2 regions of the Halobacillus amylolyticus genome follow, and region 1 is predicted to be linked to the other one. Evidence: riboswitches for the same ligand, from Rfam matches in the RefSeq annotation. Region 1 holds a riboswitch; the other holds the start of a gene.
The links. Region 1 has a riboswitch for S-adenosylmethionine ahead of msrA (peptide-methionine (S)-S-oxide reductase MsrA). Riboswitches for the same ligand answer to the same signal wherever they lie in the genome.
Positions count from the first base shown of each region.

Region 1 (5,081 bases):
TTTCTGCTTACTAAAGGTCTATAAAGGATTGATATGAGGGGGATGGGATTATGCAGCATTGGAATCTCTTCTTGGCCTTTTTTAGAGTAGGCATGCTTGGGTATGGGGGAGGTCCTTCCTCCATTCCACTCGTGCATAAAGAAGTCGTAGAAAAGTATAAATGGCTGTCTGACGATGATTTTGCGGATATTCTTGCATTAGGAAACTCACTGCCAGGACCGATTGCTACGAAAATGGCGGGTTATATTGGGTTTCGGGTCTCTGGGGTACTTGGCATGTTAAACGCTGTTCTTGCTACCATTATTCCCACAATCGCGATCATGATTGTTCTCATTACTTCATTAAATAGCTTTCGTGATCAGCCATGGGTGAACGGAATGACACAAGCTGTCGTCCCTGTTGTTGGTGTCATGCTTGCTAAACTTACCTACGACTTTATAAAAAAGGCAAAAGTTAGCTTAGGATGGTTAAATACAATCCTGCTAGGAGCAGGTTCCCTTATTTTAATAGAGTGGGCAGGGGTTCATCCGGGATTAGTTATTTTTGCCCTCCTTCTAGTAGCTTTGATTAGACCAATGGGCAAAAAAGGGGAAAAGTCGAAAGCTTATGTACGTAAGGAGCAATCATCATGATCTATTGGAAGATTTTTATTGCCTTTTTCATTCCTGGGATAGTGGGGTATGGAGGTGGACCTGCCTCTATCCCTTTAGTAGAGAACGAAGTGGTAGAACGTTTTAACTGGATGACTGTCAGCGAATTTAGCGAAATGCTGGCTATGGCGAACGCTTTGCCAGGCCCTATAGCTACAAAAATGGCTGGCTTCATTGGTTTTCAGCAAGGTGGGATAATCGGGAGCTTTATCGGGGTGTTTGCAACGGTGGCTCCTTCGTTAATCTTAATGATTGGGCTTCTGAGCCTATTGTATAAATTTAAAGACTCTCCTAGGGTTAAAACAATGACTGCCCTCATTCGCCCGTCTATTGCCATTTTGCTTGGAGTTATAGCCTTTCAGTTCTTCCGGAATTCGTACTTTTCTTCCGGAGCTCTGCAAACCATTCTGCTGATTGGCGTTAGCTTTTTTTTACTCGAGCGCGTGAAGGTTCATCCAGCCTTTGTCATATTAGGATCATTGATGTATGGAGCAATTTTTCTAGGATCCTAAATGGAGCACACCATTTAAGTGATGGTGTGCTTTTTTGTTCTTGAAGTTGACTGAGGATTCTACCCAAATACAGGACAATTATCTCCAAATTCAGAAGGTTTCTCCCCAAAATCATTGGGTTTCTGACTAAATCCAAAAAGTTTCTCCCTAAACTTGTCAGGATTCTATCAAAATCTAAAAAGATTCTTCCCTAACAGCAGTGAGGGGATAATTTAAAAGGGAGGAAAAGCACGAAACGTTTTGCCTTCCTCATTCGTATCAAGAACAGCACGAAATGGGGAGGAACCTTTAAATGAGCAATTATTCAATTGATCAATTCATTCAACAAACGAAGCAAGATGAAACAGAAAGTGAGTACTTTGAATTAGAAACACCGCGAATTCTTGAAGTCAATTTAATGGATGAAGTGTGGGCAAAATCAGGTTCAATGATCTCTTACAATGGCCAAATCAAGTTCGAGCGTGAAGGGATATTAGAGCATGGAGTTGGGCGCATGTTCAAGAAAGCTTTTTCAGGAGAAGGCAGCTCGTTAATGAAAGCACATGGCAGAGGTCGTCTATACTTAGCAGATCAAGGAAAGAAAATTACGATTTTTGACCTCGCCAACGAATCCATCACCGTTAATGGGAATGATCTTTTGGCTTTTGAACCAGGTATTGAATGGGATGTTAAGTTAATGAAAAAAGTAGCAGGAATGATGTCTGGTGGACTCTTTAATATTAAGCTTCAGGGCCATGGAAGAGTAGCGATTACTTCCCATTATGAGCCGTTGACTTTACTCGTTCGTCCTGGGGAATCTGTCCTTACGGATCCTAATGCAACGGTAGCCTGGTCAGGGCACCTCGAACCGGAGTTTAGAACAGATATCAGCTTTAAGACATTTTTCGGACGGGGAAGCGGGGAATCGATCCAAATGGAGTTTAAAGGTGAGGGATTTGTCATCGTTCAACCATTTGAGGAAGTGTACACGACGGGACGCAGTTCGTAAAAAATTATTTTTATCCATCAGTCATGTTGAAGAGGGCTTCAGCATAATTTTACAAACAGGAGAAAAAGTTGAGTCTTCACTCTTTACTTCGTTGGGAAATCGTTGTATCATATAAGATAACAAAATAAATAACGGAAACTTCTTATCCAGAGAGGCGGAGGGACTGGCCCTTTGATGCCCGGCAACCATCGAATCAATCCACGAGATTGAGAGAACGGTGCCAATTCCTGTAGGATGGTGACATTCTAAAAGATGAGAGGATCGTACGGAATATTACGACCCCTTTTCTTATACTGGATAAGAAAAGGGGTTTTTTGGTTTTAAAACCGTCAAACTCTCTTTGAAAAAGAAGTTCCGCGTTAAGAGAAGGGGAAGATGAGTTATGGCAACAGCTATTTTTGGTGCAGGGTGTTTCTGGGGTGTTGAGCCCTTTTTTGAGCGTTTTGATGGAGTAACTGCAACACGGGTGGGATACACAGGCGGTCACGCTGAGAACCCGACATATGAGCAAGTGAAAACAGGAACAACGGGTCACGCAGAAGCCGTAAAAATTGAATATGATCCAACTGTCCTCACATATGAAGAGTTGGTTAATATCTTTTTTGAGGCCCATGATCCAACAACCCGCAATAAGCAGGGCATGGACGTAGGTCACCAATATCGATCTGCTATCTTTTATACCAATGATTTAGAGAAGACGATTGCCAACGAGAAGATTAAGCAATGGGAAGCAAAAGGGATCTTTAAACGTCCGATTGTAACAGAGGTAGCAAAAGCTGAAGTGTTCTATGATGCAGAAGAATACCACCAAAAGTATTCACAAAAGAATGGATCAGTTGCGTGCGGAATCGGCTAATTAAAAATATGAGGGAGCCTTCCTTTTACTAAGGAGGGTTCTTTTTTATATCTATACATAGTGTTGAGGGAAGGTGAGCATGATTCATATTGTAACGGATAGGTATTCTTTTTTGTTTTGAGAGCGATGTCTTAGTTTTGTTGTGATCTGCTTGACGTGGATTGGTGGGCAAACATTTTCCGCTAACAATTGATGAACTTAAAAACGCTTGAAAGACTTGATCATAAAGGGCACAATCTTTAGTAGTTACTTATAATTGTAGGCGGTTAGGGGAGATACCATGTGGTTTAATGAGGGGTTACTCATAATCATGACGCTCTTTATGGTCATTGGAGCAATAGATTACTATCTTTTACATAACCGATGGGGTTTGGGTGAGAGTTTTTACAATGCGTTTATGATGATGGGGCCGCTTGCACTTGCGATGGTTGGAATTATTTCATTAGCCCCAGTTCTATCCGGATGGCTAGCCCCTATTATTACCCCACTGTATCAGTGGCTGGGAGTTGATCCATCGATGTTCGCTTCAACGATATTGGCGATTGATATGGGGGCTTACCAATTAGCAGAAGCCCTCGCTGCCAGTGATGATGCAGCGGTTTTCTCTTGGGCGTTCCTCGGTACGATGATGGGGCCTACGCTCGTTTTTACCATTCCAATTGCCTTAACAATGATTGCGAAAGAAGACTATCCTTATTTTGCAAAAGGGATATTAATCGGGCTGATTACAATTCCCATTGGTTGTCTTGCCGGAGGGGCTGTAGCCGGCTATGAGCTGGCGTGGATGATCCGCAATCTCATACCTACAGTAGTTCTAGCGGTGATAATAGGATTAGGATTATGGAAGTTTACCAATCTAACTATCCATTTATTTGCAAGGTTTGGCAAGTCAGTCGAGCTGCTGATCATCAGCGGATTAGTCCTAATTATTATCGAGACATTAACAGGCTTTACAATTGTTCAAGGGGTGGCTCCTTTAGAGGAGGGGGTAGGCATCGTGGGTCGTATCACGATCATGCTTGCAGGTGCCTATCCAATGGTTAGCTTTATTAATCGATCGGGACAGCGATTATGGGACAAATGGAGCGACAAACTTGGGATTAACTCGATAGCGATGACCGGATTCATCGCATCACTGGCCCACCATATTCCTATGCTAGCGACAATGAAAGATATGGATACAAGAGGAAAAGTGATGAATGCTGCGTTTGCGGTAAGCGGGGCATTTGTCCTTGGAGGCCATTTAGGGTTTGTAGCCAGTGTAAATAAAGAGGTGATTGTGGCTGTCGTCATCGGTAAGTTAGTTGCAGGCGGACTGGCTGCTTGGCTCGCGTGGTTCACAACCAGCCCTGCTGGGTTAAAGGAACAGTCAAGTTAAAGAGTTCCAAAATTCAAATAGCACTAAAAGATGAAAATAGCACATAGAATGGCTGTAATAACAAAGGTAATACTGTAGATGGTGGTTAATAAGCGAAAACTTGTTTTTTTGCCGTGATTTTGCAGGCTTGCCACTTCATCCTCTGCAGAATATCCTTCTGCCTCATATTTCGAAATGGTTTGGTTAACGTTCTTTCCAACATAAAGTGTTCCAACTAATGCTATGATACTGACGAGAATAATGACTGCCATTAAGAAAGGATACATGATCACCACTCCCTCTATTAGATTACCTTTATTTTACCTTATTAGTGGTTGTGATAACCATGCTATAAATTAAATAAATTGTATGTTTGATGAACATTTGCTAAGCCATTCAATTTAATGCATTTAGCAGTAGAGGTAAACTCTAGAAGATTCAGTTTTCATGAAAGGCAGAATTGTGTACAGTTAATAGAAGTGTGAGCCACACTTTACATAAGGGCTTGTGCTTTTTTGTTACAGGAAGGGAGGGATTAGAGTGAGAGTATATAGTGCTTTAATCGGCCTAAGTTTAATTTGGGGGATGTCCTTTGTTTTTATAAAATGGCTGCTTGATCCTGTTGGCGCGTGGGGAACGGTGTTTTTAAGATGTTCAGCAGCCGTTCTGATTTTGCTTCCGTTCCTTTGGATTAGAAGGGGAGCATCGTAAGACCGAT
Region 1 covers NZ_CP095075.1:1,610,649-1,615,729, reverse strand. Annotated here, with positions in the region: gene MUO15_RS08500 (gamma-glutamyltransferase family protein) at 1-14, shown strand, start outside; gene MUO15_RS08495 (chromate transporter) at 51-632, shown strand; gene MUO15_RS08490 (chromate transporter) at 629-1,162, shown strand; gene MUO15_RS08485 (AIM24 family protein) at 1,455-2,150, shown strand; SAM riboswitch class I at 2,290-2,409, shown strand; gene msrA (peptide-methionine (S)-S-oxide reductase MsrA) at 2,533-3,006, shown strand; gene eutH (ethanolamine utilization protein EutH) at 3,287-4,384, shown strand; gene MUO15_RS08470 (hypothetical protein) at 4,408-4,650, opposite strand; gene MUO15_RS21915 (EamA family transporter) at 4,904-5,074, shown strand; partial or broken gene MUO15_RS21910 (EamA family transporter) at 5,068-5,081, shown strand, end outside.

Region 2 (5,081 bases), 730 kb from region 1:
GCTTCTTCAGCTACTATTTTTGCCGCTTCCTCAGGATTTTCAATCGTCCATTTTCTAGCCTTTTCATAGGCTTCAATAACCGTTTTCACAACTTCAGGGTGCTGTTCAGCGTACTCTGAACGTACGTTTAGCGACCCGTAGGTGTTAAAAGTAGGTTCACGGTAAAATAACTTTGCATCAGATTCGAGCTCAAGCCTTGCCATGTGCGGATCTAGCCCAGCCCATGCATCAACATTGCCTGCTGACAATGCTGCTGCACCGTCGGCATGCTGCAAGTTCACGAGTTCAATATCATCTGGTGACATCCCATGTTCTTTTAACGCTCGAACTAAGAAAATGTATGGGTCTGTTCCTAACGTGGCAGCAACCTTTTTCCCTTTTAAATCCTCAACAGAAGAAATATTGGAATCACCATTCGTGACAAGCGCTGTCCACTCGGGTTTGGAGTATAAGTACACCGACTCAACCGGTGAACCATTCGCCTTTGCCATGAGTGCCGCCGCCCCTGCAGAGGAACTAAAGTCCACACTACTTGAGTTTAGGAATTCGAGTGCCTTATTACTTCCTTGACTTAAAACGAATTCGACATCAATACCTTCTTTCTTCAGTGCTTCTTCAGCCCATCCCTTTTCCTTCAAAACGAGACTTGTCGGGGAGTAGTAGGCATAATCAAGCGTCACTTTATCAGGTTTCCCACTTTCACCTTCAGCGTTATTCGAACAACCTATTAAGGTGATAGTCAGTAACAGTGCTAGGGTGGGTAATATATATTTAGTTTTCATCCATTTGCCTCCATAAAAATTAAATTTCACATGCATAGGTATCAATCGTGCCTCTTAGGCGCTGTGCTTCCTTGTAGGTGCAACGATTGTGCACCACTTGCAGTCCCGCTTCACTAGCAATTCGCGCTGCCTCCGGTGCAATGACGCCCTCTTGCAGCCAAAAGACCCCAGGCTTCACAGTTGCTGCCTCTTTAGCAATTTCAATTGCCGCTTCAGGACTGCGGAAAATTTGAACAACGTCCACTTTGAAAGGAATTGAGCTAATGTCTGGATAGGCTTTTTCTCCTAACACCTCATCTTCCCTCGGATTAACCGGTACAATTTGGTAACCTAGACGCTGCATTTTACGTGCCAACCGGTGGCTTGGGCGAGAAGGCTTCCCGCTTAACCCAACAACAGCTAAACGCTTCGGACGAGTCACTTGTTCTCCATCCTGCTCTTCGGTTACTTGTGCAGATTGAAGCGCCCATTTGATCACACCTTCATCGTTCTCAGTAATAGCTGAGCTGCCTTCTTTCCCAGTTGCCGTCGCAATCGCACGGTCCAAGTCATTCACAAGGTCCTTCACTGACTCTAAACCAACAGATAAACGGATTAACTCTTCTGATACACCACTTGCAGCGAGATCTTCAACAGATAACTGTTGGTGTGTTGTTGAGGCAGGATGAATGATTAGTGACTTCGCATCACCTACGTTTGCTACGTGTGACCATAAAGCAATGTTGTTAATTACTTTTCGACCTGCGTCACGGCCTCCTCTGATGCCAAAATTGACAATCGAACCATAGCCACCTTCTAAGTACTTACCAGCTAGTGAATGAGCAGGGTGCTCTTTCAACCCCGGATAGGAGACCCATTCAACATCAGGATGACCTTTAAGGTATTCTGCTAGCTCTAATGCATTATCGTTATGACGCTCGATCCGCAAAGGCAACGTTTCAAGTCCTTGCAATAGTAGGAAAGCATTTTGCGGGCTTAAGCAGGCACCCAAGTCTCTCAACAATTGAACGCGTAATTTTGTTACAAAGGCTAGTGTTCCGAAATCAGAGGCATAGCGGATGCCGTTATAACTATCATCCGGCTCAGTGAAAACAGGGAATTTGCCGTTTGTCCAGTCAAATCTTCCCCCATCAACCACAACACCTCCGATGGCTGTTCCATGCCCGCCAATCCACTTCGTAGCAGAATGAACAACGATATCCGCTCCAAATTCAATCGGCTTACAGGAATAAGGTGTAGCAAATGTGTTGTCAACAATCAGTGGTACACCGTGATCATGGGCAACTGCGGAGACCTTTTCAAAATCCAATACATGAAGACTCGGGTTACCAATTGTCTCAGCAAACACAGCCTTGGTTTTATCCGTTAAAGCATTGCGGAAGTTTTCAGGATCTTCAGGATCAACAAACCTCACTTTAATGCCGTATCGCGGCAGAGTATTAGCAAACAAATTATAAGTGCCTCCATATAAATTCGATGCGGCCACAATTTCATCACCTGAGCCTGCTAGATTTAAGATTGATAGAGCAATCGCTGACATTCCTGAAGCTGTCGCCACAGAAGCAACGCCGTTTTCAAGCAAAGCCATTCTTTTTTCAAAAACATCTACCGTCGGATTCCCGATTCTTGAATATATATTTCCCGGCTCATCAAGGGCAAATAAACTTTGCGCATGATCAGTATCGTGAAACACATAAGAAGTCGTTTGATAAATCGGTACCGCTCTTGAACCTGTAGTTGGATCTGGGGATTGCCCGCCATGAAGTGAGACCGTGCTTAAATCGTAGCTTTCAAATGAGTTTGTCATTTTTACATCCTCCTAAAGTTTTTAAATAAGATTTGAATAGCAAGAGGGCATCGGGGGCCGAAATAATTTTTGAAATACAAAAAACCCCCTCTTCGATAAGAAGAGGGGGTTGAATAATCATGTCCTCCTCTTATCTCTCAGATCAGTGATCTGTAGGATTTGGCACCTTTTCAAACCGATGTTTGAAGGTTGCCGGGCTTCACAGGGCCTATTCCCTCTGCCGCTCTTGATAAGAGTACTTGCTATTTAATTTGGCTATGGTTAAGAATTATAAGGTATAACAATTGGAAAAGTCAATCATTTTTGACTATTTTCTTTTACAGATTCATGAATGGCTTCCTTGAACTGAGCTATGATGTCCGCTGACTCTTCTATTCCAATGGAAAGCCTAATAACATAATCATTGACACCAATTAGGGCACGCTCCTCATCCGTCAATGCACGGTGTGAAGTTCGGATTGGATAGGATACAGTCGTTTCTAACCCACCAAGGGTCGGCGTCAATTTAATCCACCCTAAGGATCGAAAGAATTGTTCGATATCAACTTTTTTACTAAGTTCAATCGTAACAATCGCACCGTGCCCTTGCTCTGAAACGTATTCAGGGTAAAATACTTGGTCGACTAACTCATCCTGCTGTAAAGATTCCGCCAGTGTTTGCGCATTAGCGGATTGCTGTTTCATACGTAAACCAAGTGTCTTTACACCCCGTTGAGTTAACCATGCCTCAAAAGCACTGAGATTGGCGCCAAGCGCACTCACCTTTTGCTTCGCTTTTGCCATTAACTCTTCATTTCCAACGACGATCCCCGAAGTAACGTCACTATGACCGCCGATATATTTTGTAGCACTGTGCACAACAATATCGATCCCCTTTTTATAGGGCTGTAATAAGTATGGAGTGGCAAATGTATTGTCAACCATTGTGTACAAATCGTGTTCCTTCGCGAGACTTACAAGTCCTTCTAGGTCTTCTACTCTGAGAAAAGGATTGGAGACTGACTCTGTATAGAGCAATTTCGTATTTGGTTGAATCGCCTCTTCAACCTTTTTTTTATCGGCAAATGAAACGATTGAAACTTCAAAGCCAAAGCTCGTTAGCTCTTTTGTAATCAAGTGATGGGTCCCGCCATAAAGATCTTCTGCGGCAACGATGTGATCACCGGCTTGCACAACAGAAAGGATGCCTGCCAGAATTGCCGAGGTTCCAGATGAGGCGGCGACCCCAGCTTCTGCTCCTTCAAGATTCGCAACGGTTTGACCGAGTTCTTCTGTGTTCGGATTCTTCTCACGGGAATACGAAAACGAAGCTTCTCCAGCATAATAGCTTTCTAAGTGATCTAAGTCTTTAAATGTAAAGGAAGATGTTTGGTAAATCGGAGTTGATTTACTATTTAGTGCATCTCCCTGATTTATTTTGTTGTGTACAATACGTGTATCAAATGATTGATGGCTCATAAACTCTCTCCTTTTGCACTTGAATGCATCAAAGTATATCGATCAGCACAATATTCTGTCAATCACTATAGTTTAGCGGCTGCTTAAGATAGCCTGCACAACATATTGATAATAATCAAAAGGATGGGGGCAGAAACTCGAATGAGATAAATGGAGCTCTTCGCCTGTAAAGATAGATTCAGCCTGTAAACACGGACTTTTTTTGCAAATCATACTAAGAAAATCCTCAAGGTCAATCTGAACGACATCGCCAACCTCTTCATTAATCGTCAGCTTCATATGGTTTTCATATGGGAATAAATAAATATGACAGATTTCCCGATCCTTAATCGTCTTAAACAACAACTCTTCCTTGTAAAATCCACAATAATTTAATTGGCCCGCAGCCAGCCTTAAACCAAGCTCCTCTTCAACCTCGCGCAAACCTCCACGGATGAGGCTCTCTTCTGCTGCTATGTGGCCCGCAGCCGATATATCATATAGGGATGGGAAATCTTTCTTACTATCTGCACGCTTTTGAAAATAGATCCAGCTCCGATTCTCTTCATGCTTATAAAACCAGCAATGAAAACTTTCATGCCAATCTCCATCACGGTGAACCTCCTCCCGGTCCTTCTCACCGATAGGAGTTAACCATTCACTATAGATCTTAAGCACTTCTCTCATATCCCCCACTCATTTCTAGTCATTGTCCTGAACCCGATAGATTGACCCTATTGTTAATTGTACCATATCAGTAGAAAAGTGTAGGCGCCTCAGGGTACAGCAAAAAAGCGTGAAGCACTAACATGGCCGCACGCTCGCAACAGGCAAAGGTTTACTGTAGTAATAACCTTGATAGTCATGACATCCCTTTTGGCTTAAGTATTCAATATGCTCCTCTGTTTCAACACCTTCAGCAATGATTTGCAGGTTTAAACTTTTAGCCATAGCGATAATTGCACTGACGATCGCTACATCATTCGCTTTCGAACCAATTTGCTTAATAAAAGAACGGTCAATTTTAATAGCATCAACAGGCAGGCGGCTTAAAT
Region 2 covers NZ_CP095075.1:2,336,413-2,341,493, forward strand. Annotated here, with positions in the region: gene MUO15_RS12040 (aliphatic sulfonate ABC transporter substrate-binding protein) at 1-782, opposite strand, end outside; gene MUO15_RS12045 (PLP-dependent aspartate aminotransferase family protein) at 802-2,589, opposite strand; SAM riboswitch class I at 2,717-2,825, opposite strand; gene MUO15_RS12050 (trans-sulfuration enzyme family protein) at 2,887-4,047, opposite strand; gene MUO15_RS12055 (NUDIX hydrolase) at 4,120-4,713, opposite strand; gene MUO15_RS12060 (bifunctional diguanylate cyclase/phosphodiesterase) at 4,831-5,081, opposite strand, start outside.
Region 2: another riboswitch for S-adenosylmethionine. It lies ahead of MUO15_RS12045 (PLP-dependent aspartate aminotransferase family protein); the one in region 1 lies ahead of msrA (peptide-methionine (S)-S-oxide reductase MsrA).